DNA from 3 places in the Cellvibrio sp. BR genome. Region 3 is predicted to be linked to each of the others. Evidence: predicted binding sites of a transcription regulator. Region 3 holds the regulator's gene; each other region holds the start of a gene.
What was found. Region 3 encodes FNR, which switches genes on or off when oxygen is low (the NO sensors DNR and NnrR bind a similar motif). Its sites were predicted from a motif close to TTGATNNNNATCAA; they were not measured.
Positions count from the first base shown of each region.

Region 1 (7,937 bases), on a different contig from region 3:
TGGCGATAACCGGCGCAAGTAGTGCGCTGCACGCCGCAGATACCGCCTCTGCGACCAAAACCCTGAGCGTGTATACCACCGCTAAAGACAGCAATTTGCGTTTGAGTCAGGGTGAAAACCTTACATTGCAACCGGCACAACAAGCACCGGAAACGGATATTGCGATTTTTGTGAATCCGCAAAAACAATATCAAACCTTTTTGGGTATCGGCGGCGCTATTACCGATGCCAGTGCCGAGACTTACGCCAAACTCAGCCGCACGAAAAAAGCGGAATTTTTGCGCGCTTATTACGACAAAAAAGACGGCATAGGTTACAGCCTGTTGCGCACCACGATTCACAGCTCCGACTTTGCCAGCCGCAGTCACACCTACATCAAAGAAGGTGATAAAGAATTAAAAACGTTTGATATAGCACCTGACAAAAAACATCGCATTCCCATGCTGCAACAGGCCATTAAAGCGGCCGGTGGAGAAATCACCACCTACGTCAGCCCCTGGAGTGCGCCGGCGTTTATGAAAGACACCAACAACATGCTGCAAGGCGGAAAATTATTGCCCGAGTACCGCGACGCCTGGGCCAATTATTATGTGAAATTTATTCAGGCGTACGAGAAGGCAGGCATCCCGATTTGGGGCCTGACACTTCAAAATGAACCCATGGCAAAACAGACGTGGGAATCCATGATTTATACCGCCGATGAAGAGCGCGACTTTTTAAAAAATCACCTTGGCCCCACGCTCAAAAAAGCCGGCATGGGCGATAAAAAAATTATTGTGTGGGATCACAACCGCGATTTAATTGTGCATCGCGCCAACACCATTATGGGCGACCCGGAAGCGGCGCAATATGTGTGGGGCATCGGCTTCCACTGGTATGAAACCTGGGCGGGTGGCAAACCTATGTACAACAACGTTGCCGAAGTTGCCAAGGCATACCCCAATGTGAATTTATTGCTCACCGAAGCAACGGTAGAGAAATTCAACGCCGAGCGCTATCACTACTGGCCCAACGCCGAACGTTACGGTGATTCCATCATTAACGATTTTAATTCCGGCGCAGTCGCCTGGACGGATTGGAATATTCTGCTCGACCACACTGGCGGCCCTAACCACGTCGGCAATTTTTGTTTCGCACCGATTCACGCGGACACGAATGGCGAATTAATTTACACACCGACTTATTATTATTTGGGTCACTTCTCCAAATTTATCCGCCCGGAAGCCAAACGCGTAAGCGCTGCCGCCAGTCGCAGCTTGTTACAAGTTACCTCTTTTATAAATACCGACAACACACTCGCCACCGTAGTGATGAATAGCAACGACACCCCCATCAACTACCGCCTGTACATCGGCGATCAGGAAACCAAAGTCACTATTCCTGCACATGCAATGCAGACCTTGGTGTATTGATTTAAATAACATTAGGCCCAAAAAAACCAAACCCGCCGGATGGCGGGTTTGGTTTGCCTCGCCCAACCAAAATCCCCCGCTTTACAAAAAATAATTATCTCCCTGCAAAAATCTGCGAATAATGGACATCCGTTTTGGTGCGGATTACGAATCCATTTGTTAATGCAAAATTTGCAAGGAGTTTACCCATGAAAAAAATCGCCCTATTGGCTGCAGCCATATTGCTTCACGGCTGTGCTACCGACAGCGACGGCACTGGCTTGAGCGCACAGAATAAACAGCAATTGCAAACGATTACCCAGGCCATGCCGGCAGAACACCAAGCCCGTCACGCGGCACGTAACCCGGTGGAAACGCTGGCATTTTTTGGCATTAAACCCGGTGATGTGGTGATTGAAGCCCTGCCGGGCGATGGCTGGTATTCCAAAATCCTGATGCCTTACTTGGGCGCGAATGGCCGTTTGATCGGGGTGGATTACAGCCTGGCGATGTGGCCGGAATTTGGTGGTTTTGCCACGCCGGAATTTATTGAAAAGCGCAAAGCGTGGCCCGCGCAATGGAGTAGCGATGCCAAAAATTGGGGTAGCGCCAAGGCCGAAGCCTATACCTTTGCGGATTTACCCGCCGAATTAACCGGCAAGGCGGATGCGGTATTGTTTATCCGTGCCCTGCACAATTTGGCGCGTTTTGACGCCAAGGGCAATTACCTGCAACAGGCACTGGCCGAGACCCATCGCGTATTAAAACCGGGCGGTTTGGTGGGCGTAGTGCAACATGCCATGAGTGAAGATAAACCCGACGCCTGGGCGGATGGCAGCCGTGGTTATTTGAAAGAGTCGGCGATTGTTGCGGCCATGACCGCCGCCGGTTTTGAGTTAGTGGGCAGCAGCGACATCAACAAAAACCCCAAGGACAACCCACAAGCGGACGACAATGTCTGGCGCTTGTTGCCCAGCTTGAGTGGCACCGTGGCGCAGAAAAACCAGAACCGGATGATTGGTGAATCCAACCGCGTGACTCTACTCTTCAGAAAGAAATAAGCTCGTGCCCGCGTTAAATGGGGCTATATTGGGCACCATTAACGCGGGCTGTTGTCCGAGTATGCTGTTGAATAACCCACGCGCATACCGCTGCGCGCACCGCCGCAATAGAGGAGCCCAATTGTGGATGATTTAGTGAGACTGGTGTACGCCAGTGAAGCGACCTTTGACGCTGCCGATCAGGGAATTGAGCTGGAAGTGGGGCGGATTCTGACCGAATCGCGCCGCAATAACGCCCGCGCCGAAGTGGGCGGTGTGCTCTATTACGGCAATGGTTATTTTTTCCAATGTTTGGAAGGCCAGCGCGATGCGGTAGTGGAAACCTATCAACGCATTTGCAACGACCCGCGCCACAAGAACGCTAAAGTATTATTGAAAGGTTTCACCAAGCGCCGCCTGTTTCAGGATTGGAGCATGAAATATTTACCCGCTGAAAAAAATCTGCGCGATTTTTTAGCGCAACACAGCCTGACGGAATTTTCACCCTTTGATTACGATCGCGAAATGGTGGGACGTTTGTTAATTTTTTTCCAACAGGCCAAAGAGTCGGGCGAGCTTGCCGAAAACAGCGCCGAGCAACAACAAGCTGTCGCCACTGAAACCAATGAACAATCCAGCAAACAAGCTAAAACCGGTTGGCGCCGGTTATTTAACCGTGGATAGTTGCCTGACGCATGAATAACCACAGCATTAATCCCGGCGCGATTTTTTGCCATTACTTGCAACAACTGAAAGTAATTGTGGAAAAAATTGATCGCCACAGCGGTGGCGACAATGCTCTGCTGCAACACAGTTTGCACCCAGGCATGTTGCCGTTACTGGCGCAGCTGCGCACTGCGGCCAACTTTTCGCTGCGCTGCTGTTGCCCGCTCAGTGCGCGCCCGCGCATTACTTTTGATAATAGCGATGACACTTACGCCGGAGTGCAGTTACAACTCACCCAAACCATTGATTATTTGCAAGCCATTCCCGCTACAGATTTTATTCACGCCACCACCATCATTAGCGACCAGGCAGGTTTCACCAAGTTGCATTTACCCGCCTCGGAATATGCGCAGCTCTATGCTCTGCCCAATTTTTTCTTTCATCTCAGCATGGCTTACGCCATCGCCCGCGCTGCCGGTGTGCCACTGAGCAAAGGCGATTTCGACGGCTATCACCAGTACCCGGACGGATTTTCGTTTGTGCCGGAAACAACTCGTTAACCATTTAAAAAATCGCGCGACTTTGCGTCATATCAAATAATTTTCATTTAACTTTTTATTTTTTCCTGCGCCGGTATTGATTGATATATATCAATTTTAACAACGGGAATTTTCGTAACACTGCCTCTGTGAATTAACAACAGTTTTAACAGCAGAGGAAAAGAAAATGCGTCAATTAGTTATGGCATTGGTTATCGGCAGCAGCTGCGTTGCACCACTCGCACAAGCGCATGAAGCCGGCGATTTTTTAGTGCGTGTCGGTGTTGCCCAGGTTGCACCCGACGCCAGTAGCGGCACCGTATTAGGCGGTGGGGTGGATGTAGAAGATGCAACCGGCCTCGGTTTCTCCGGCACCTGGTTTGCCACACCGCACATCGGTATTGAAGTATTGGCCGCCCTGCCGTTTGAACACGACATTGTCGGCAGCGGTGCACTCAAAGGGGTGGATATCGGCAGTACCAAACATTTACCGCCCACCATCTCCCTGCAGTATTACCCGCTGAGCCAAGGCAAATTCCAACCCTATGCCGGTATCGGCCTGAATTACACCACTTTTTTTGATACCAGCAGCAGCGCTACCTTGGACAGTGCCCTAAATGGCGATACCGACCTCTCACTCAAAGATTCCACTGGCCTCGCCTTGCAGCTGGGTGCCGACCTGCAGCTCACCGACAACTGGTATTTGAATGCAGCCGTTTGGAAAATCGACATAGAAACCACCGCCCGCATTTATGTGGATGGCGCCCACGCCGCGAGTGTGGATGTGGCGATTGACCCATTGGTGTTTATGCTCGGCGCCGCTTACTCCTTTTAAATAAAATTTTTGTGGGGTTATGACATAAATCCCGGACTGAATGGTTCAGTTCGGGATTTTTTGTTTTTGGAGAGCAATTAATCTGGATTTTTTGCTTTATTTGCGGGGGCCGATGGCGGAATATTCTTAGTCTATCGTCATGGACTATGAGGAAATCACCTTGGTGGCTAGAGCCCATGTCTAATAATCAAAAAATAACGAATCAACCGGCGCAGAACGATAGCATCGCAAATGTGTTTATCGCCCTGCGCAGCACCCTGGCGCGCGCGGTTTCGCGCCTGGTACCGCCGAAAGAAGTGGAAGACATAGTGCAGGAAACCTATGTGCGGGTGTGTCAGGTGGATGCGCCGGAACAGATCCAGTTTCCGCGTTCATTTATGTTGCGCACAGCGCAAAACCTGGCGCTGGATCACCTGAAGCGCGCCGAAACGCGGCTGAGCGTCAGCCTGGATGATGAATTGGATTTGGAGGTGGCGGGTTACACCACCCGCGCCGACGATACCTTTGACCGGGTAGCGGCGAACCAGGAATTTGGCTTTTTTTGCGAGGCTGTGCGCCAACTGCCACAACAATGTCGCAAAGCGTTCGTCCTAAAAAAGGTGTACGGCTATACGCAGAAAGAAATTGCACTGAGCTTGAACATCAGTGAAAACACGGTGGAAAAACACATCGCAACCGGCATAAAACGCTGCGCCCAATACATGGCCAGTTTGAAGCAGGGCGGCGATTCGCTATCAACGACGTTACCCAAGGCTCCGAGCGAGAGGAGCAAATCATGAGCAATATTATTGAGTTTCCCAACCGCGAGGCGATTTACGACCAGGCGAGCCTATGGATCGCGCGTATGGATCGCGAACTGACCAGTGCCGAGCAACAAGAACTGGTGCAGTGGCTCGCCGCTAGCGAGCAGCATCGCAGCGTACTGTTTGAAATGGCCGAGCTGTGGGACAAAATGGACAGCCTTGCCCGCCTTGCGGATTTGTTTCAGGCACCCGCCAAACCAACGCGCCAACCGCGCTTTTACGGTGCGATTGCGGCATCCGTTGCACTTCTGGCGGTGGTGATCGGCTGGAACCTTGCGCCCCAAGTCCCCGGGCAATTGCTGGCGCTGCTGCCATTTCAGGAGCAAGTGGTGGATGGCGTTTATGAAACTGCGGTGGGCGAGCACTCCAACGTTAACCTACCCGACGGCTCGCAACTGGTACTTAATACCAACAGCCGCATCACCGTTAAATACAGCGATGATCACCGTTTATTTTTACTGGAACGCGGTGAAATTAATATTGAAGTCGCCCACGACAAGGATCGCCCCCTGAGCGTGATGGCTGGCAACAAAGTGGTGCAGGCAGTAGGTACGGCGTTCAACGTGCGTTTGCAAACCGACAATCAAGTTGCATTGCTGGTGACTGATGGCAAAGTATTGGTAGCGCAAAAAACGGTACAACAAACTATCGACAAAATCGTAGCCGAACGCTTACCTGCCAGTGCACTGGCAGTATCCAAGGGTGAAAAAATTATGCTCGGCGCCGAGCGCGAGACCATCGCCAAAGTGGATGACAATGAAATAGTCGCCAAGCTCAGCTGGCGCCAAGGCAATTTGGTTTTCCGCGGCGAAACACTGGAAGAAGCGCTGGTGGAAATTAACCGCTACACCTCGGTGCAGTTTGAAGTGGCAGATGAAAGCATCAAACAGGAGCGCATTGCCGGTTTATTTAAAGCGGGTGATGTGGATGGATTGCTCGCTGCACTTGAGCAGAATTTTAATATTCATAACCAGCGCATGGGCAACAATAAAATCCGTTTAAGCGCCAAATAATTAATCGCACACGGCTGGCCGCTTGCACTCCCTGTTGTTAGCGGCCAGCTTTTTAATATGTTGTGCTTTTATCTCCCGTTTTGTCTTCACTTACAGCTTATTAACACTTTGACCAAAAGTCACCAACCCTGTTTTTATTCCGCACTTACAGACTGCAACCGATTACCACACAGCAAAATATCTGCCGTAAGCTAGGCTATGATAAAGATTAATGCGCCAACGCTTGTTCCCTGACACACAAGCCTTTAAGCTCCAAGCACTAGCCTATTGCTCTATTAACAAAAAACGCAGCCGCCAGCCACACTCCCGCCGCTGCGCATAACTAGAATAAAGTGTTTACTGTGCAAATATTTCCTATGAGATGGCGGAAAAAAAATGGCCCCTCGTCTATTAAGCACGCGAGCAAGATGCTCGCGGCTGAGGTAAACGAGCAGGCGATTTTTCGAATGTTACTGTTTGCCCTCGCGGTCGGCACACCGCTGTCCGCGCAGGCAGAAAATAATAGCCTCGACAAAATTATCCAGTTCAATATTCCTCAGCAACGGGCAGATCTTTCGCTCACTGAGTTTGCTGAACAGGCTGATATTACGTTGCTGTTTCCATTTAATGACGCAATGGAAATAACTACGAATAAATTAGTCGGTCGCTATTCCATCGAACAAGCCGCACGGCTTTTAGTGGCGAATACCAACCTCAGTGTAAAGATTGACGAGAAAGGTCTGCTGACTATCACGACCCATCAGTCTCTTGAGGAGTTGGATTCAATGCACAATAAAAATAAACTCAGCGCTATTATCGGTATTGTCACCTCCATGGCAGGTGTACAGGCATTAGCGCAGGACACCACAGCCCCGCTTGGCGCAAACGACCAAGTCGAAGAATTAATGGTTACCGGTATTCGCGGCAGTTTGCAGCGCGCAATGGATGTTAAGCGCGCCGCAGGCGGTGTAGTGGATGCCATCTCATCGGAAGATATTGGTAAGTTTCCCGACACCAACGTCGCCGAATCTTTACAACGCATTACCGGTGTATCTATCGACCGTTCTGGCGGTGAAGGTCAATTAATTACCGTGCGCGGTTTTGGCCCGGAATTTAATACCGTGTTAATTAATGGTCGCCAAATGGCTACCGAAAATATGTCGCGCGCATTTAGTTTCGATACGGTTGCATCGGAATTGGTGAGCGGTTTGGAAGTACACAAAACGTCAACTGCCACCATGCAATCTGGCGGTGTTGGTTCAACCGTTAACGTAAAAACGGCACGCCCATTTGCAATTGGCGATTTCAAAGTTGCTGGCAGTGTAAAAGCGGCAATGGAAGAGAACAGCGAAGAAACCACGCCACAAATTTCCGGCTTGGTAAGCAATGTATTTAACGATGGTCAATTCGGTGTACTGCTTGCTGTTTCCCATCAAGAGCGCGACACCCGTTTAAATCAGGCGCAAATGGACGGCTGGTTGGAAAACGTAGGCATCCCCACTGAAGAATTAAATGGCGGCGCAGGTGTTCCCGCTGGCACTACCATTTTTTCACCGCGCAATTACGATCACAAAGTCACCTTTGAAGAACGCACCCGTACCAACGCATCCTTGGTATTGCAATTTGCCGCCTCGGATGATTTAACCATCACCACCGATGCTATTTATTCTG
Region 1 is NZ_JH668200.1:81,239-89,175, forward strand. Features, by position in the region: gene O59_RS00370 (glycoside hydrolase family 30 beta sandwich domain-containing protein) at 1-1,412, shown strand, start outside; gene O59_RS00375 (class I SAM-dependent methyltransferase) at 1,601-2,452, shown strand; gene O59_RS00380 (BLUF domain-containing protein) at 2,576-3,115, shown strand; gene O59_RS00385 (DUF1993 domain-containing protein) at 3,127-3,657, shown strand; gene O59_RS00390 (OmpW family protein) at 3,824-4,471, shown strand; gene O59_RS00395 (RNA polymerase sigma factor) at 4,648-5,250, shown strand; gene O59_RS00400 (FecR family protein) at 5,247-6,287, shown strand; gene O59_RS00405 (TonB-dependent receptor) at 6,734-7,937, shown strand, end outside.
Region 1: O59_RS00390 (OmpW family protein) is a predicted target of FNR. The motif match lies at 3,738-3,751, and genes of this name have one in related genera.

Region 2 (7,937 bases), 970 kb from region 3:
TGACCGCGCAGCAAACGAAGTGGCTTGAAATGCAGATCAATTAATTCAATCCGCGCCATGTCTGGCTCGCTAAAATTAGCGGCATTTTGCAAGCGAATGTTTTCAACATAAATATGGGTATAGGCCCAACGCCAGTTAACCCTGATTTCACCATCGACAGAAATTTCCCGCTCCAGTATTTGGCTTCCCTTGACCTCGATCAATGTGCGCAGCAGGGATGCGGAGAATATAATGATGCACAGCACCCCCACTACCAGCAACACCATGCTGGCAGCAACAACTCCAACTGCCGCCGCGACAAGGGGGCGCTTCCGAAGATGAACTATACGCATAAAAAATCCAAAAAAAGGTTAAGCCTAATCATCACAATAAATTGCTCTTCCAGTCTGTGCGCCGCTACACCTACACAGGCAAAACCGGTGTTACATACCTTCTCAACAAGGTGGCCAAGCGCAATTGGGGCTATGATGTAATTTCGACTCGCTACCTGAAGGAACCCTATTATGAAAGTCGCCATATTCAGTACCAAACCCTATGACCGCGAGTTTTTAACTCAAGCAAACAATGCACTACCGCAAGCCCACGAATTAATTTTTCACGAAACCCAACTTAACACTCAGTCCGCGCTACTGGCACAAAATTGCCAAGCGGTTTGCTGTTTTGTGAATGACCATGTGGATGCAACAACATTGGCGCAACTTGCCGAATTAGGCGTAAAACTGATCGCACTGCGCTGCGCCGGATTTAATCAGGTGGATTTAACTGCCGCGAAAAAACTGGGCCTGCTGGTCGCGCGTGTGGCGGACTATTCACCCCATGCCGTGGCCGAACATGCGCTGGGTTTGATGCTGATGCTCAACCGTAATTTGCATCGCGCCTATCACCGTGTACGCGAGAACGACTACTCGCTCAACGGCCTGTTAGGTTTTGATATGGTGAATAAAACCGTCGCGGTAATTGGTACCGGAAAAATCGGCGCAGTACTGGCGACGATTGTGCGCGGGCTGGGCTGCCGGGTGATCGCCTACGACCCTGAACCCAACAGCGCACTGATCGCCGCCGGTGTGGCTTATCTGCCGCTCGACCAACTCTGGCCACAAGCCGATATTATTTCCCTCCACTGCCCGCTCAACACTCATACCCATCACCTGATTAACAACAACAGCATTGCGCAAATGAAAAATGGGGTGATGTTAATTAATACCGGGCGCGGCGGTTTGATTGATACCAAAGCGGTAATTGACGGCTTAAAAAGCAAAAAAATTGGCCACCTCGGGCTGGATGTGTACGAGGAGGAAGGCGATTTATTTTTTGAAGACAACTCCAACCAGTTGTTGCAAGACGACGTATTTGCACGCCTGCTCACCTTCCCCAATGTAGTCATCACCGGCCACCAAGCCTTTTTTACCCGCGAGGCACTCACTGCCATCGCCCGCGTGACCCTGGCCAATATCACCCATGTTGAACGGGGCGAACTGACGCAGGTGTGTTTGGTGAACTGAAACACTGCCGTTTAGCCGCCCATTACACGCAAAGGAGCGCCGTCCATGCCGAACCTTGAACGTCAATTGCCACCACCGCTGGCGATATTGCACGAGTTGGCTGCCGACCTGCAGTGGAGCTGGAACCATTCCGGTGATGCCCTCTGGCACCGGCTCAACCCCGCCATATGGGAGAGCACAGGCAACCCGGTGAGTGTGTTGCAATTCACCAGTGACCAACATTTGCAACAGCTGGCGAAAGACCCGGATTTCCTCACCCACCTCGCCCAACTCGTGGCAGCGCGCCGTCGCTATTTGGACGAACCGGGTTGGTATCAGCAGCACTACAGCAATGTGCCACTCAAAGGCATCGCCTATTTCAGTATGGAATTTGGTGTATGCGATGCCCTGCCACTCTATGCAGGTGGTTTGGGCATTCTGGCGGGCGACTATTTAAAAACCGCGAGCGATTTGGGCGTGCCGCTGGTGGGTGTAGGGCTGTTGTATCAGGAAGGTTACTTTCGCCAGAGCTTTGATAACCAGGGTTGGCAGCAGCAAACCTATCTGTTTAACGACCCCGGTAGTTTACCCCTGACACCGCTGCTGGATAAGGACGGCAGCTGGATGGATGTCGCTACCAACTTTCTGTGTCGCGAAGTGCTGTTTCGGGTGTGGGTAGCCCAGGTCGGGCGCGTCAAACTTTACCTGCTGGATAGCAATCACCCCTGCAATCAACCCCGCGACCGGGGCATAACCAGCCAGCTTTACGGCGGTGGTACCGAACTGCGGCTGGTGCAGGAAATCGCGCTGGGCATTGGTGGCTGGCGCTTACTGGAGCGGCTGGGGCTGGAGATCGATATCTGCCACCTGAATGAGGGCCACGCCGCTTTTGCCACGCTGGAACGAATCCGCGCTCATTGCGTTAAGTATCAAGTCGATTTTTGGCAGGCACTTTGGGCCACGCGCAGCGGCAATTTGTTTACCACTCACACGCCTGTGGCAGCGGGGTTTGATCGCTACCCCAGTGAACTTTTGCGCCGCTATGCCGGTGAGGCCGCGCTGGAGATGGGCGTCACCATGGAGGACATACTCGCGCTAGGGCGCGCCAACCCCAAAGATGCCAGCGAGGAGTTCAACATGGCCTACCTCGCCATGCGCACCTGCGCGCGCAGCAATGGTGTGAGTGAACTGCACGGCCAAGTCAGCCAGCGTATTTTCCAGCCACTGTTTCCACGTTGGCCGCAGCGCGAAGTACCGGTCGGCCATGTGACGAATGGCGTGCATATGCCCAGTTGGGCGGCGAGCGACAGCGACGCCTTGTGGCGCCAACTCTTCGGCGACAACCCCTGGCAGCAGAACGAAACCCAACTCAACCCCGCACGCTGGCAAGAACTGAGCGACCAGACCTTGTGGCAGCTTGCCAGCACCAGCCGGGCGCGGCTGGTGGACTATGCCCGCCTGCGCTACCAGCGCCAGTGGCGCCATGAATCCAGCCAGCTGGATTGCAGCCTACCCAACCTCCACCCGCTCGACCCGAACATTCTCACCCTGGGTTTTGCCCGCCGCTTTGCCGAGTACAAACGCCCGGATTTGCTGTTGCACGACCCGGAGCGCCTGACACGTTTACTGTGCAACAGCCGCCACCCGGTGCAGCTATTGGTGGCGGGTAAAGCACACCCGGCCGACAAACTGGGCAAAGCCAAATTGCAGCGTTGGCAGGAATTTGTGCAGCGCGACGAGGTGGCCAAGCACCTGATTTTTATCGAGGATTACGATATCGCCCTCGCCCGCCATTTGGTGCAAGGGGTTGATGTATGGATCAACAACCCCCGTCGCCCCTGGGAAGCCTGCGGCACCAGCGGTATGAAAGTGCTGGTCAATGGCGGGTTAAATCTTTCATCGCTCGATGGTTGGTGGGCCGAGGCTTACGACCCGGCATACGGCTGGGCACTGGGTGATGGCGGCGAATACGGCGCGGAACAGGACGCCGCCGATGCCGAAGCGCTCTACCAATTGCTGGAACAGCAGATTATTCCCTGCTTTTACGAACGGGATGCCGAGGACATTCCCCGTCGCTGGCTGCAACTAATGCGCACCAGCATGGCGCAGCTCACTCCCCGTTTTAGCACCAATCGCATGCTGCGCGATTATCTGGACAACTACTACCTGCCCGCCGCCCGGCAGTACCAGCAGCGCATGGATAAGCAAGGCGCGCTGGCGCAGGAATTGCGCCTCTGGCAACAGCATTTGGCACGCCATTGGCATGAAATTCATCTTGGGAAACTCACGATGACCGAACGCGCGGGCAACTGGCTGGCTGAAACCCAGGTTTATTTAGGCGGTATAGCACCGGAGCAAGTGGCGATAGAAATGATCGCCGATCCGGTGGGCGAAGTGCCTGCAGAGTGCATCCGCCTGCAATTGGCTTACCCCCTAACCGGAGCGATTAATGCCTATCACTACCAAGGTGTTATTCCGCAACACCGACCAGTGAGTGATTGGAGCCTGCGCGCTATAGCCTGTCACCCTCACGCCCAAGTACCGGCAGAAAACCCGCTTATTTGCTGGGCAGATTGAGGCGACAAGGCAAAAGCCGGTTATCTGAGCTATAAACAGTGTGTTGTGATCAAATGATAAGCAGGCCGCGTAATTGGATTAGGCGGTTTTTGTGAGTTCAGTACAGGAGCTATGTGTGTCACTGGCCAAATTGATTGGATCTACCCTTTCACGTTCCTTGTCGTTCTCGCTGGCGTTTAGCCTCAGCTGCCTGGCCGCTGGCGACAACACAAAGAGTAACCAACACCCCGCGGCGGAATCAGCCGCTCCGGCAAAACAAACCATCCGTATTGCCACTGGCGAATTCGCCCCTTGGACAGGCCAACAACTGCCTGACAATGGCCATGTGAACCATATTATCGCAGCCGCGTTTGCCACCCAGGGGGTGACCGTCGAGTTTGTGTACTTACCCTGGAAACGCGCTTTTGAAGAGGCACGCTTGGGCAAATTTGACGCCACCAGCTACTGGTATGAAAACAGCGAACGGCGCGAGGCCATGCTGTTCAGCGACCCACTCATAGTCAACCGCACGGTTTTTTTCCAACGCACCAATAGCGATGCCATCCGCTGGAAGAATTTTGGGGATTTAAGCCAGTATCGGATGAGCGCCACCTTGGGCTTTACCTACACAGAGGATTTTTATCGCGCGGTTGATGCCCAGGTTATCAACCCGATTATGGTGCCCTCGGACATCCAAAATATAAAATTGCTGATGGCCGACCGGGTGGATTTGTTTGCCACCGATGAGATGTCAGGGTTTTACATGGCCGCCCAGCTGAGTATAGACCCGCGCAAACTCAAGGTAATAGAGCCCGCGCTAAGTTCACCAGAGGGTTATTTGCTGGCAAGCAAAACTCACCCCAACGCGCAGGCATTGATCAATACCTTCAACCAGGGCCTCAAACAACTGAAAAAGAATGGTAGTTACCGCAAGATTCTGGACCGCGTGGATAACAGCAGTTTTTATAACCCCACTGCTAGCCTGCGGAAAACCGAGCACTAGCAATCACACAACTAACGCCACTACCAAATATCCCAAAGCACCTGCGCAGGCACAATAAAGCAGCGCCGGTGCCAAGGTGTAGCGAATCACATCGCCCTCCCGCCCTACCAGTTTCACCACCGAAACCGCTGCCACTACGTTAAGCACACACACCAAATTGCCCGCATTGGCGCCAAGCATCTGCAGCGCCAGAATCCAATGTTCGGGCAGGTCAGCCGCTTGGGCGGCGTCCTGCTGCAAGCGCGCAAACATCATGTTGGAAAAGGTAGAGGAGCCAGCGATAAAACTACCCAAAGCACCAATAAATGGCGCCACCAGCGGCCACTGATTGGCAAAGGTGTCGGCCGCCAAAACCCCCAATTCTTTGGGCATGGCCGCCAAACCCGCACTGTTCTCGCCAGAATTGAGGAAAATGCGCACCATAGGTACCGAGGTCGCCAGCGCAATACTGGTGGGTAATAGGCGCCCGAGTGATGCTCGCCATACTTGCCCTGTAGCAACCAATGGCAGGCGATATAACAAACCAATCACCACGGCGACCAGCACAAAAATACTGCCCGGCAAATAGAGCGGCGCGACCCGCGTAGAAATTTGCGTCCCTAGCAACGCGTTAAATTCGATGCTGACTGACTGCAACAGCGCCTTAAACGGCAGCGTATCCACCCGGGTCAGCACCAATAACCCTGCTACCAACAGGTAGGGAAACCAGGCTTTGAATAAACCCATCGTTGGCAGCTGTGTAACGCCGGTGGCATGGGGCAGCAATTCATCTGTCATAACCGGCAAGCGCCAGACCTCGGTAGGCAGTAACCAGCGACGCCGTGCGGCGCCAACGACTAACAGCAATCCAACCAGAGCGCCAAGAATACTGGGGAATTCCGGCCCCAACAGGCGCAGTACGCCATAGGCAGGTAAGGTAAACGCAAGACCGGAAAACAGGGCAAAACGCCAAAGTCGCAAGCCCTCGCGCCAGCTGCGATTGGCACCAAAAAAGCGCGTCAGCATGGCCACCATTAACAGCGGGAGAAAGCTGGCGATAAACACATCCAGCGTCAAGGCACCAAGGGCAATTTGCTGCAGCCGGTCAGGCGTCGCATTCGCCAAACCCTGCCCTATGCCTACAATCACCGGCGTACCCACCGCCCCAAACGAGACTGGCGCACTATCCCCAATTAATGCCATTACCACGGCTGCCATCGGGGGAAAACCCAAAGCGACCAACAAAGGCGCACCTATCGCTGCTGGCGTTCCGAACCCGCTGGCCCCCTCCAAAAATGCACCAAATAACCAGGCGATGATAATCACCTGCACCCGGTGATCCGGCGAGATACGCGCGAACCAGTCGCAAATAACCCGAATCGCCCCCAGAGCCGTCAGGGTGTTCAGCAGCAAGATGGCCCCAAACACAATTACCAGAATGGTGAAGGCGATAATCCACCCCTCCAGTATCGATGCTGCCAATTGCACTGCAGATACCTGCCACACCCAGGCGGCAAACGCAGCGGTAATTAACAGGCTGAGCGGCATAGCGCGGGTCGCGGGCAAGCGCAGTAAAACCAGCAGGATAAACACTGACAGAATGGGTACTAGCGTGGTGAATAATTGCAACCAAGTCATTGGCGCGACCGCCGGCAAAAAATAAAAGGTGATCTCATGTGGCTATCCTAGTCCAAATGCTCAAGCGCCATTTGCGCTGTATCAAGCATAGTTGATAGGGCAAATCCGATTTACAAATCCTCACTAACCCTGCGTTTTGGCGACAGGTATAGTGCGCAGCTTGATTTATTCGCTGGAAGTTTTTACTTATGTCTGCCACCCACCCTATTGGTACAGCCCAATACCTCTCCACCCGTTTTGCGTTTTTAATTACCGGCCTCGCCATGTCGGCTTGGGCGCCGCTGATTCCATTTGTGAAAGCACGACTGGCGATTGGTGAATCCACCCTCGGTTTATTAATTCTGTGTTTTGGCGTTGGCTCACTGCTGGCGATGCCGGTCACCGGCCCACTGGTTAATCGTTACGGCTGCCGTCGGGTTATCACTACCACCTTGTTACTAATGTGTGTGAGTTTGGTCTGCCTCGCCATTTCCCCCGGTATTCCCGGTATGGCCATTAACTTATTAATTTTCGGCATGATGCTCGGTGCCACGGACGTCGCCATGAACATGCAAGCGGTAGTGGTAGAAAAAGCCAGCGGCCGCGCGATGATGTCGGGCTTCCACGGCTTTTATAGTCTGGGCGGGATCTTTGGTGCGGTGGTCATGAGCGCACTGATGTGGCTGGGTTTATCGCCCTTTCACGCCCTGCTCTGCCTTACCGCCGTGCTCTTACTGATGCTGGCCTACTGTGCAAAAGATTTATTACCAAAAAATATTAATGAAAGTACTAGCGGCGAACGCGAACCCTTTTTTGTATTACCGCGCGGCAAAGTATTACTCATCGGCAGCCTGTGTTTTGTCGCCTTCCTCGCCGAAGGTGCAGTGCTGGATTGGAGCGCTGTATTCCTCAATACATTACGCGGTATCGACCCGGTTTACGCCGGTTTGGGTTTCGCATGTTTCTCAGTCGCCATGACCATCGGCCGCTTCACCGGCGATAAAATTGTCAACGCCCTCGGCGGCACCCGGGTTGTGTTCTGGGGTGGACTCTGCGCTGCGAGTGGTTTTTTGTTAGTTGTACTTACCCCCTTTACCCCTACCGCTTTTATCGGCTTCACGCTGGTTGGCGTGGGCGCATCCAACATAGTGCCGGTGCTATTTACCGCCGCCGGCAATCAAACATCCATGCCAATGGGTTTGGCGATTGCTGCCGTGGTCAGCATGGGTTACGCAGGGTTATTAGCGGGGCCAGCGGTGATTGGTTTTATCGCTGAGTTAAGCAGTTTGAACGTGTCATTC
Region 2 is NZ_JH668201.1:9,651-17,587, reverse strand. Features, by position in the region: gene O59_RS05305 (AsmA family protein) at 1-332, opposite strand, end outside; gene O59_RS05295 (2-hydroxyacid dehydrogenase) at 504-1,502, shown strand; gene glgP (alpha-glucan family phosphorylase) at 1,548-4,058, shown strand; gene O59_RS05285 (ABC transporter substrate-binding protein) at 4,174-5,040, shown strand; gene O59_RS05280 (L-lactate permease) at 5,044-6,657, opposite strand; gene O59_RS05275 (MFS transporter) at 6,846-7,937, shown strand, end outside.
Region 2: O59_RS05280 (L-lactate permease) is a predicted target of FNR. The motif match lies at 6,729-6,742, and genes of this name have one in related genera.

Region 3 (7,937 bases):
GCGCACGTATGACCGGTGGTGGTTTTGGTGGCTGTGTAGTGGCCGTGGCGCCTGCGGCAGTTATTCCGCAGCTGATAGCCGCCGTGGAAACGAAATATCAAGCCCGCACCGGCTGTATTCCTACGCTAATCCGCGCTAAAGCCAGTGCCGGGGCGTTTTAATCTGCAGTAACTGCGGTAATTTTTCTCCCTTATGTCGTTGTTTGCCCCGCCTTGTGCGGGGCTTTTTTTTGCTAGCCAGTTATTCATGAATTCAGCTAAATCAGTTTTAAATCCAGATAATAAATAGAGGGGTAACTTAATGGGAGTTACCTGAATCCTTAGGGGGTGGGGAGGTTGAAAGACCTAAAAATGCTTCCAGATCTTGTTCCAGAGTGCGATCAGCGGCGCGGCGTTCGGTGGATTTGCGGCGTTTGCGGTGGTAAAGGTCGAGCGGCAGGTATTTGCAGGGGTCGCGGTCTAGGCGGCGATCATTACCTTTACGACGATCGATAAAAAATCGGTAACCGCTCATGATGAATCCCATTTACCTAGGTGGATGGTGATTACTCTGTAAGAAAGTGGCGACTAGTTGCTCCAAGTCAACATAGTGTAGGTCTTTGCCGTTAGAATGCGCGTAAAATTTTGTACCCTGTGGTGACCTTATGAAACCTGTTGAAAATCGTATCCTGACCAAGCTAGCGGCAGAGTTTCAACCTGTGCATCTGGAAGTGATTAACGAAAGCCATATGCATTCGGTGCCTCCTGGTTCAGAAACCCATTTCAAAGTTGTACTCGCGGCGGCCGCATTTGCAGGTAAGCGTCAGGTACAGCGCCACCAAGCTATTTATGCTTGCCTTGCCGAAGAGCTGCAAAATGGTGTTCACGCTTTGGCGCTGCACACGTTCAGCCCGGATGAGTGGTTGGCAAGTGCAGTGGTTCCGGCGTCACCCCAATGTCTTGGTGGCAGTAAACACGACCATTAATAATACTGGCTGTACAAAAAACAAGCGCCTATAATGCGCGCCCAGTAATCTGTGAAGGTTTATCTAGCCTAGTTTCAGGTTTAATTTTTACGTTTAACCCTACGTTTAACCCCACATTGTTAAGTGCTATCTATGAGTCAGATTGTTGTTGCCGCCCTCTATAAGTTCGTCAAATTACCCGATTATGAAACGCTGGTACCGCGCCTCAAGACTTTCTGTGACGAGCAGGGCATTAAAGGGACGCTATTGCTGGCGGAAGAGGGTATCAACGGTACTGTCTCAGGTACTCGTGAAGCGATAGATGCCTTGCGCGCATTTCTGGATGCTGATGGTCGTTTTGATAACCTCAGTTATAAAGAGTCATTTTATGACGAGCAGCCTTTCTACCGTATGAAGGTCAAACTCAAAAAAGAAATCGTAACCATGGGTGTGAACGGTATCGATCCACAACAAATCGTGGGCACCTATGTGAAACCCAAAGATTGGAATGCGTTGATCAGCGACCCGGATGTGGTAGTGATTGATACCCGCAACTCTTATGAGTATGAAATCGGTACCTTTGAGCGCGCGATTGATCCCAAAACCGAAACTTTCCGCGAGTTCCCGGCTTACGTGGCAGAGAATCTTGACCCAAGCAAACATAAAAAAGTCGCCATGTTTTGCACCGGTGGTATCCGCTGCGAAAAATCAACGGCCTACATGAAAGAGCAGGGGTTTGAAGAGGTTTATCACCTGGAAGGCGGCATCCTTAAATATCTGGAGGAGGTGCCGGAAGAGGAGAGCCTGTGGCGTGGTGAATGTTTTGTGTTTGATAACCGCGTGGCCGTCAATCACAAATTAGAAAAAGGCATTTACGACCAGTGCCATGGTTGCCGTTATCCCATTACCGAAGAAGACAAACAGTCAGAGCGCTATATGTTGGGTGTGTGCTGCCCGCGCTGTTTTGACAAACTCACTGAGGAACAAAAAACGCGTTTTTCCGAGCGTCAAAAGCAAATCGAGTTGGCCAAACAGCGCAATCAAGCGCACATAGGTGTGTTGCCACCCGAGCGTCAATTGCGTCGGGCGCAAAAACTGGAGTTGCGCGAAGAACAGCGCCGCAAATCAGCGGCGGCTGAAAATGCTGCTGCAGTAAATGGTTAAGCAAATAAGTTTGTACTTAGCTGGGGTGCTTGAGGTGGCCCCGCTAAATAGCCAATAGCTATTTTGTCACATAAATAGTTTATGATTTAATGCAGGTTCCGTTAATCATCATCAGTGGTAGTTATGAATTTTGAGGATTGGGTGGCCGATATGGCTGCCGGCACAGCGACACATACGAGTGGTTTTAGTATTCGTATCGAAGGAAACCCCAAGGACCCGAGTGATGTTTATCCCGGCAAATTTCCAGAGGGTATTAGTTTTGTCGATCAGGCAAGGCTCTTGCGATCTGGCCTGGAGTTTCTGGCAAAAGCCAGCGGCAGCGCGCCCAAGTCCTGGCATTCCAGCCCGGTAGCCGATGCTAAATCCGAAGCGATAAAAGCGCGGGAAGAGCTGGCCAAGCATTTTGCAGAGCGTCCCGACAAACCTGAACGGCCAGTGCTCTCGTTGAAAAAGAAATCCTGATCGCGGGTTCCAGCACACAATAAAAAACCGGCCATGTGCCGGTTTTTTTATTGCGGTGGTTGTGTCGATTTTATCGCTTACTTAAAGCAAGCCGCGGCGTTGCAGTTCAAGGTAGTGTGCATCCACATTTTTAAACAGCTCATCAAATTTTTGCCCTGCCGGTGCAGTAACCAACTCCAGGCTTTCCACTTCCGCACGGGGGCGCATCATGATTTTGTGCAGCTCTTCAGCAGTGCCATTCAGCGATGCAAGAATTTTTTCCGTGCTTTCTTTATCGCGGAAAATACGGCCTTGCTCAGTCAATTGCAGATAGTTATCGCACTCTTGTAGCCAGTCTTTGCGTTGCAAAATAAAGTTGCGGATATTCTTTGCTCCGCCGCGATGTGCCGTTGGCAATTGTTTTTCGCGATAGGTTTGCAAGCTCTTGCGCCCATGCAGTAAAAAATCCATCCCGGTAGTTTTGCAATATTTCTGGTTGAGGTAGCTGGCAAACTTAATATTATTTGCCGCTTCGGCCTTGGCGCGCTTACAGGTTTCGTCGCAAGCGAGGCTGAATGGTGAAAAACAAATAAGGGTGATGATCAAAAATATCTTCTTCATAGGGTTCGCCATTATTAAAGTTATTGGAAAGCTAAACAGCAGATACGTGATATAAATCACTTTTTAAGAAACGTCAAGTATTGTAAATAAAATAGCCCTTACTAATTACTTATAGATCTAAGCCTAGGCCAACCCGCAAAAAATACAAATAATTACCCCTTAGCCTCACTATCAGGGGTGATACTTAATTCAGAAGGTCAAGAGATGGTTGGCACGGGAGAAACATAATAGGCGTGGGGAAAATCAGATGATGGGCATGCAAGATCGCACCAGTAGTGATAAACCACTGGTGCGATTGAAACATTAACCGAAGAAACCCATCGGGCTTTTGGTGATGGCGACACTGATGATGTAAGCGAATACTACGAGTGCGTCAATCCATAGTATTTTTTGCACCAGGGGTTTGCTAACTTTAAAGGCACCTACACCCAGAATAATAAAAACAACCAAACCAATAATTTTTGCCATCAACCATGGTTGTTCACCTGGTTTCATGCCCAAATGTACCGCGAGCACAATACCCGAGACCAACATAATGGTGTTGATAATGTGGGGGGCAATTTTCAGCAGTTTTTTATGCAACATGGATGAATTCATAAATAACAAAACACCACGCACTAAAAAAATGAGCAGCGAAAGTACAACAAAAGTTAAATGCAAATGTTTAAGGGCTAAGTACACGGGGGGTTCCTTTTTTGTTTATGTGAAAATTATTGAAATTGTTGGTAATAAACTCAGGTGTCCGGGCTGAGCGCTTTACCTACCAGTGCGAGCATGCTGTCACTCAGTGGTAATTTCAGTGCGGCGTCATGGCCCGTGGGTGACATTTTGTTCCAGGTCTTGCGGATAATATCAATCAGTTTTACTTCATCGTGTTTGCTAGCAAAGTCTTCTAAATAAAATTCAATAAACACCAGGCAAATCACATCTTCCAGTGTTTGTACTTCTTCATCGCGCTTTAAACTGCGTTTAAGCAGCAAGTCTTTTACGCGAGAGATGATTGTTTCGTCGTAACCCTGTGCGGCCATAATTTCACCGGCGATATCGCCGTGCATTTGCGCTAAATCCAGACGCCACTTTTTATAGCCGCTACGATCCATTGGGTAGTCAGAGCGCGGAATCTTCCAGCGACAAATATGCTGGCTGCGTGTCGCGAGCTGTAACGCTTCGGATGCATCGGGGCAAAAACGTGACAGCTGTGCACTCATACGTTGGGCATAAATCCATTCTTTGGCAACGGTTTTGCCTTCTACTATTTCGCTATTCGGGTCTTGCAGGTTGGCGGCATCAAATGCGGCGAGGGTGTCTTGCAAACGCTGGTTGCTGATCATTGTAGGTGCTCGTGGTTTATTGCAGGTGCTTGCAGTGGTTAGCAGTGGCCATCGCCATTGGCGATATTGCGCAGCAACTCCATGTTAGTGATGAGGACTTCTTTTTTATCCACAGAAATCACCTCCTGTTTTTGCAAGCGAGTAAAAATACGGCTGACTGTTTCAATGGTCAGGCCCAAATAATTGCCAATATCGGTGCGCGACATAGGTAAGCGGAAGGCATTGGCCGATAGCTGGCGGCGGCTATTGCGGCTGGAAATACTTAGCAGTAGGGCGGCAATGCGCTCTTCGGCGCTGCTTTTGCTCAGCAGGGTAATAATTTGCTGATCCTGGGTAATTTCGCGGCTCATCAATTGAAAAAAGTGACGTTGCAGATTAGGGATTTGCAAGCTCAATTCTTCCATGCGATTAAACGGAATTTCGCACACCGATGCGGTTTCTAATGCGATTACTGAATTGGTGTAGCGATTGTCGGCAATACCATCCATGCCGACTACCTCGCCGGGCAAATAAAACCCGGTGACTTGTTCTTCACCGTTATCACTCAGGGTCAGTGCTTTTACTGCACCCGAACGAATGGCATACACCGAGTGAAAGTGGTCATTAGCGCGATAGAGATAATCGCCTTTTTGTAGCGGTTTACCGCGTTGGATAATGCCGTTCAGGCGGTCGATATCTTCAATGTGCAGGCTGATAGGCAGGCAAATAGTATTTAAACGGCAATTGCCGCAGCTGACGCGCTTATCGTGAGGGCAGCTTGAATCCTGGGTTTTTACAATGTTCTGATTAGCTGTCATGGGTCCACCACCTCGAATATAAGACTATGGCAGGAAAACTCCGCGCCAACAGTATGATGAGTGATTGTTGCAGCTTTAACGGGGGCGGTAAATAGTTGATTTAGCTCAAATGTCTGGATAAATTTAATACGGCGGGAGATGTCGTGGAGTAGTGCTACCTTATAACTAAAAAGCCATAATCTTTGTCAAATCACCCTCTTTACTTGCAGCGGGCCGAATAATATATTGGCCCAGCTGGCCAGTTAGCAGCATTATTTATGGTAAGTCACATCGTTGTACTAGCAGTGAATCTCTTAGCACCTCGTTTTGTTTTTCATAAGTAAGATCTGAATCCGCCAGCGCAATCCCACTTGGGGTATTCATTTTTATTTAAAGAAACATCGAGGTTTATTATGGCTAGAAGCACTGGTACCGTTAAATGGTTCAACGAGTCTAAAGGTTTTGGTTTTATCGCTAGCGAGGCCGGCCAGGACGTATTTGTTCACTACAGCGCAATCAGCGGTTCAGGTTTCAAAACCCTGGCTGAAGGCCAGCGTGTAGAGTTCGACGTAAAACCAGGTCAAAAAGGCCCACAAGCCGAGAACGTAATTGGTTTGTAATTCGCCGCGCTTGCGCATTTGAGCAAGCAGTAATAGGAAGCTGCCCGGTTTAATCCCGGGCGGCTTTTTTTTTGATGGGATTTTTGTTTGTGATGGGAATAGCAATGTGGTGAATGCGAGTTAATTCGCCACCACAACGCGGTTGCGTCCTGCTTCTTTCGCGCGGTACAGCGCCTGATCCGCCCGCGCGAGCCATGCGTTAAAAGAGGTATCCTGCGCAGAAAAAATAGCTACACCCAAGCTAATCGTTGCGCGGAGTTCTTTGGTCTCGTGATAAGCCGCAGTTGTCGCAATGCGATTGCGCATCCGCTCGGCAAATTGCAGTGCACCTTCTGCGTCGGTTTGCGGCAGTACAATCACAAATTCTTCGCCACCATAACGGCTGGCGATATCCATCCCGCGCGCTTCCGCTTGTATCGCCTGCGCAATATTACGGATCACCGCATCACCCGCGGCGTGACCATAATGATCATTAATATTCTTAAAATGGTCGATATCTAATATCACCAGCGCGCCACCGCTGCCCATACGGCTGGCGCGGAGCCATTCACTGCTCAAGCGTTCATCCATAGTGCGACGATTGAGCAGACCGGTAAGACCATCAGTTTGGGCAAGGCACTCCAGGCTTTCGTTGGCACTGTGCAGATCACTTAATAATTCATTGGTTGAGCGTTGCCAGCGGGTAAACAGTTGGTAACCAAAAAATGCGATAAATAAAATAATCATCGCGAATACCCAAAAAAATACCCAAGTGGTCTGCTGCAGAATCATGATGGCATTACTCACTTCAGCACTCATGGAGCTGCTGCTAGTGATAAGCGCGCGATCCAACTGATTGCTCGCTAACTGAATCGTAGCCGCACCGTACACCAGTACACCGATGGTAATTGCCCCCAGCAGGCGCAATACCGAGCGCCGTACATTGCCGCTGGCAAGGCGTAAATAGGCAGGGTGATGTTGTTGCCAGCGCGCAATTTTGGGCCACAAGAGCGCGAGCAATGGGCCCACAATAAATACACTTTGCAAAAATGCGCCCAGCCACCAACCCTGCCAAATTGCCAGCAGGGCAGTGCGATCAATGTGGTTGGTATAACACCAAATGAGTGCGCCGCTGGAGCTAAAAATGCTCGCCACAAAACTCAGCTGGATATAAAACAATAATGAATTGGAGTCGCGTAAGTTTTTATTCGCTGGAATCGCTTGATAGCCAACCGCCAGAATCGCAAAACCCAATGGGTTCGCGCAGGCAAAAATGATCGCCCAATGCCATGGCATGCCCGAGTAAAGCGCCAGTGAAAGCGTGGATAAATAAGCAGGAATTGCCCCCCAGCGCCAACCGCAGGTGAGGGTGAGGAATAAACAAATAATCAGGGTAGGGTAAACGGTGATATAAACTGTGACACCGCCAAAATCCAGCGGTATACCCGACCAACTTTTTATTACCGATAGCAACCCGAGCGCGATACTTGCCAGCACCAGCGCAAACCAGCCACCAAAAATAATGGTCTTATCCCGACGGCTGCCAACCCGCCAGAGTTTGGTCGGGGAAAGTGCCCGGTAATGATTCAAACTGTCCAAAAAAAGTCTCCAGCTTTTAATTCTCCAGTAGCAACTGTCCAATTGCTATCTAACCTGCTGTGAAGTATAGGGTTTCTTTTTTGTGGCGCGATAATTTTTGTTTTCTATTGGTTGACGAGGAAGTGATTGCAGGTAAAGTGAGGGTGTTCTTGGTGTAATGCCCTGTAATGGTTGTGTTTATCAGTATTTGATAAGGCTGCGGGTGATTGGTAATTAAATTTTTTGCGAGAGTGTAAATGAATCCCGACAACGAGAAAAAATATCAACGTCTGCGCTCACTTTTTTTTGGATTGTGCATAGTTGCGGCTGGTATGTTGTTTTTATCCAGCGCGAGCAATATTTATAAAAGTACTGCTGCCGCGCATTGGCCAGTGCACAAAGGTACCGTCACCAACGAATTGCGCGGTGCCTTGGCAGGAGGTTATTACGGTGGGCGTTGGTTGGAATATAGCTACGAGGTGGA
Region 3 is NZ_JH668201.1:981,054-988,990, reverse strand. Features, by position in the region: gene galK (galactokinase) at 1-161, shown strand, start outside; gene O59_RS09495 (hypothetical protein) at 298-513, opposite strand; gene O59_RS09490 (BolA family transcriptional regulator) at 644-964, shown strand; gene O59_RS09485 (rhodanese-related sulfurtransferase) at 1,097-2,107, shown strand; gene O59_RS09480 (hypothetical protein) at 2,231-2,569, shown strand; gene O59_RS09475 (hypothetical protein) at 2,651-3,169, opposite strand; gene O59_RS09470 (SirB2 family protein) at 3,473-3,850, opposite strand; gene O59_RS09465 (DUF4202 domain-containing protein) at 3,904-4,500, opposite strand; gene fnr (fumarate/nitrate reduction transcriptional regulator Fnr) at 4,539-5,297, opposite strand; gene O59_RS09455 (cold-shock protein) at 5,690-5,896, shown strand; gene O59_RS09450 (GGDEF domain-containing protein) at 6,017-7,474, opposite strand; gene O59_RS09445 (DUF3592 domain-containing protein) at 7,711-7,937, shown strand, end outside.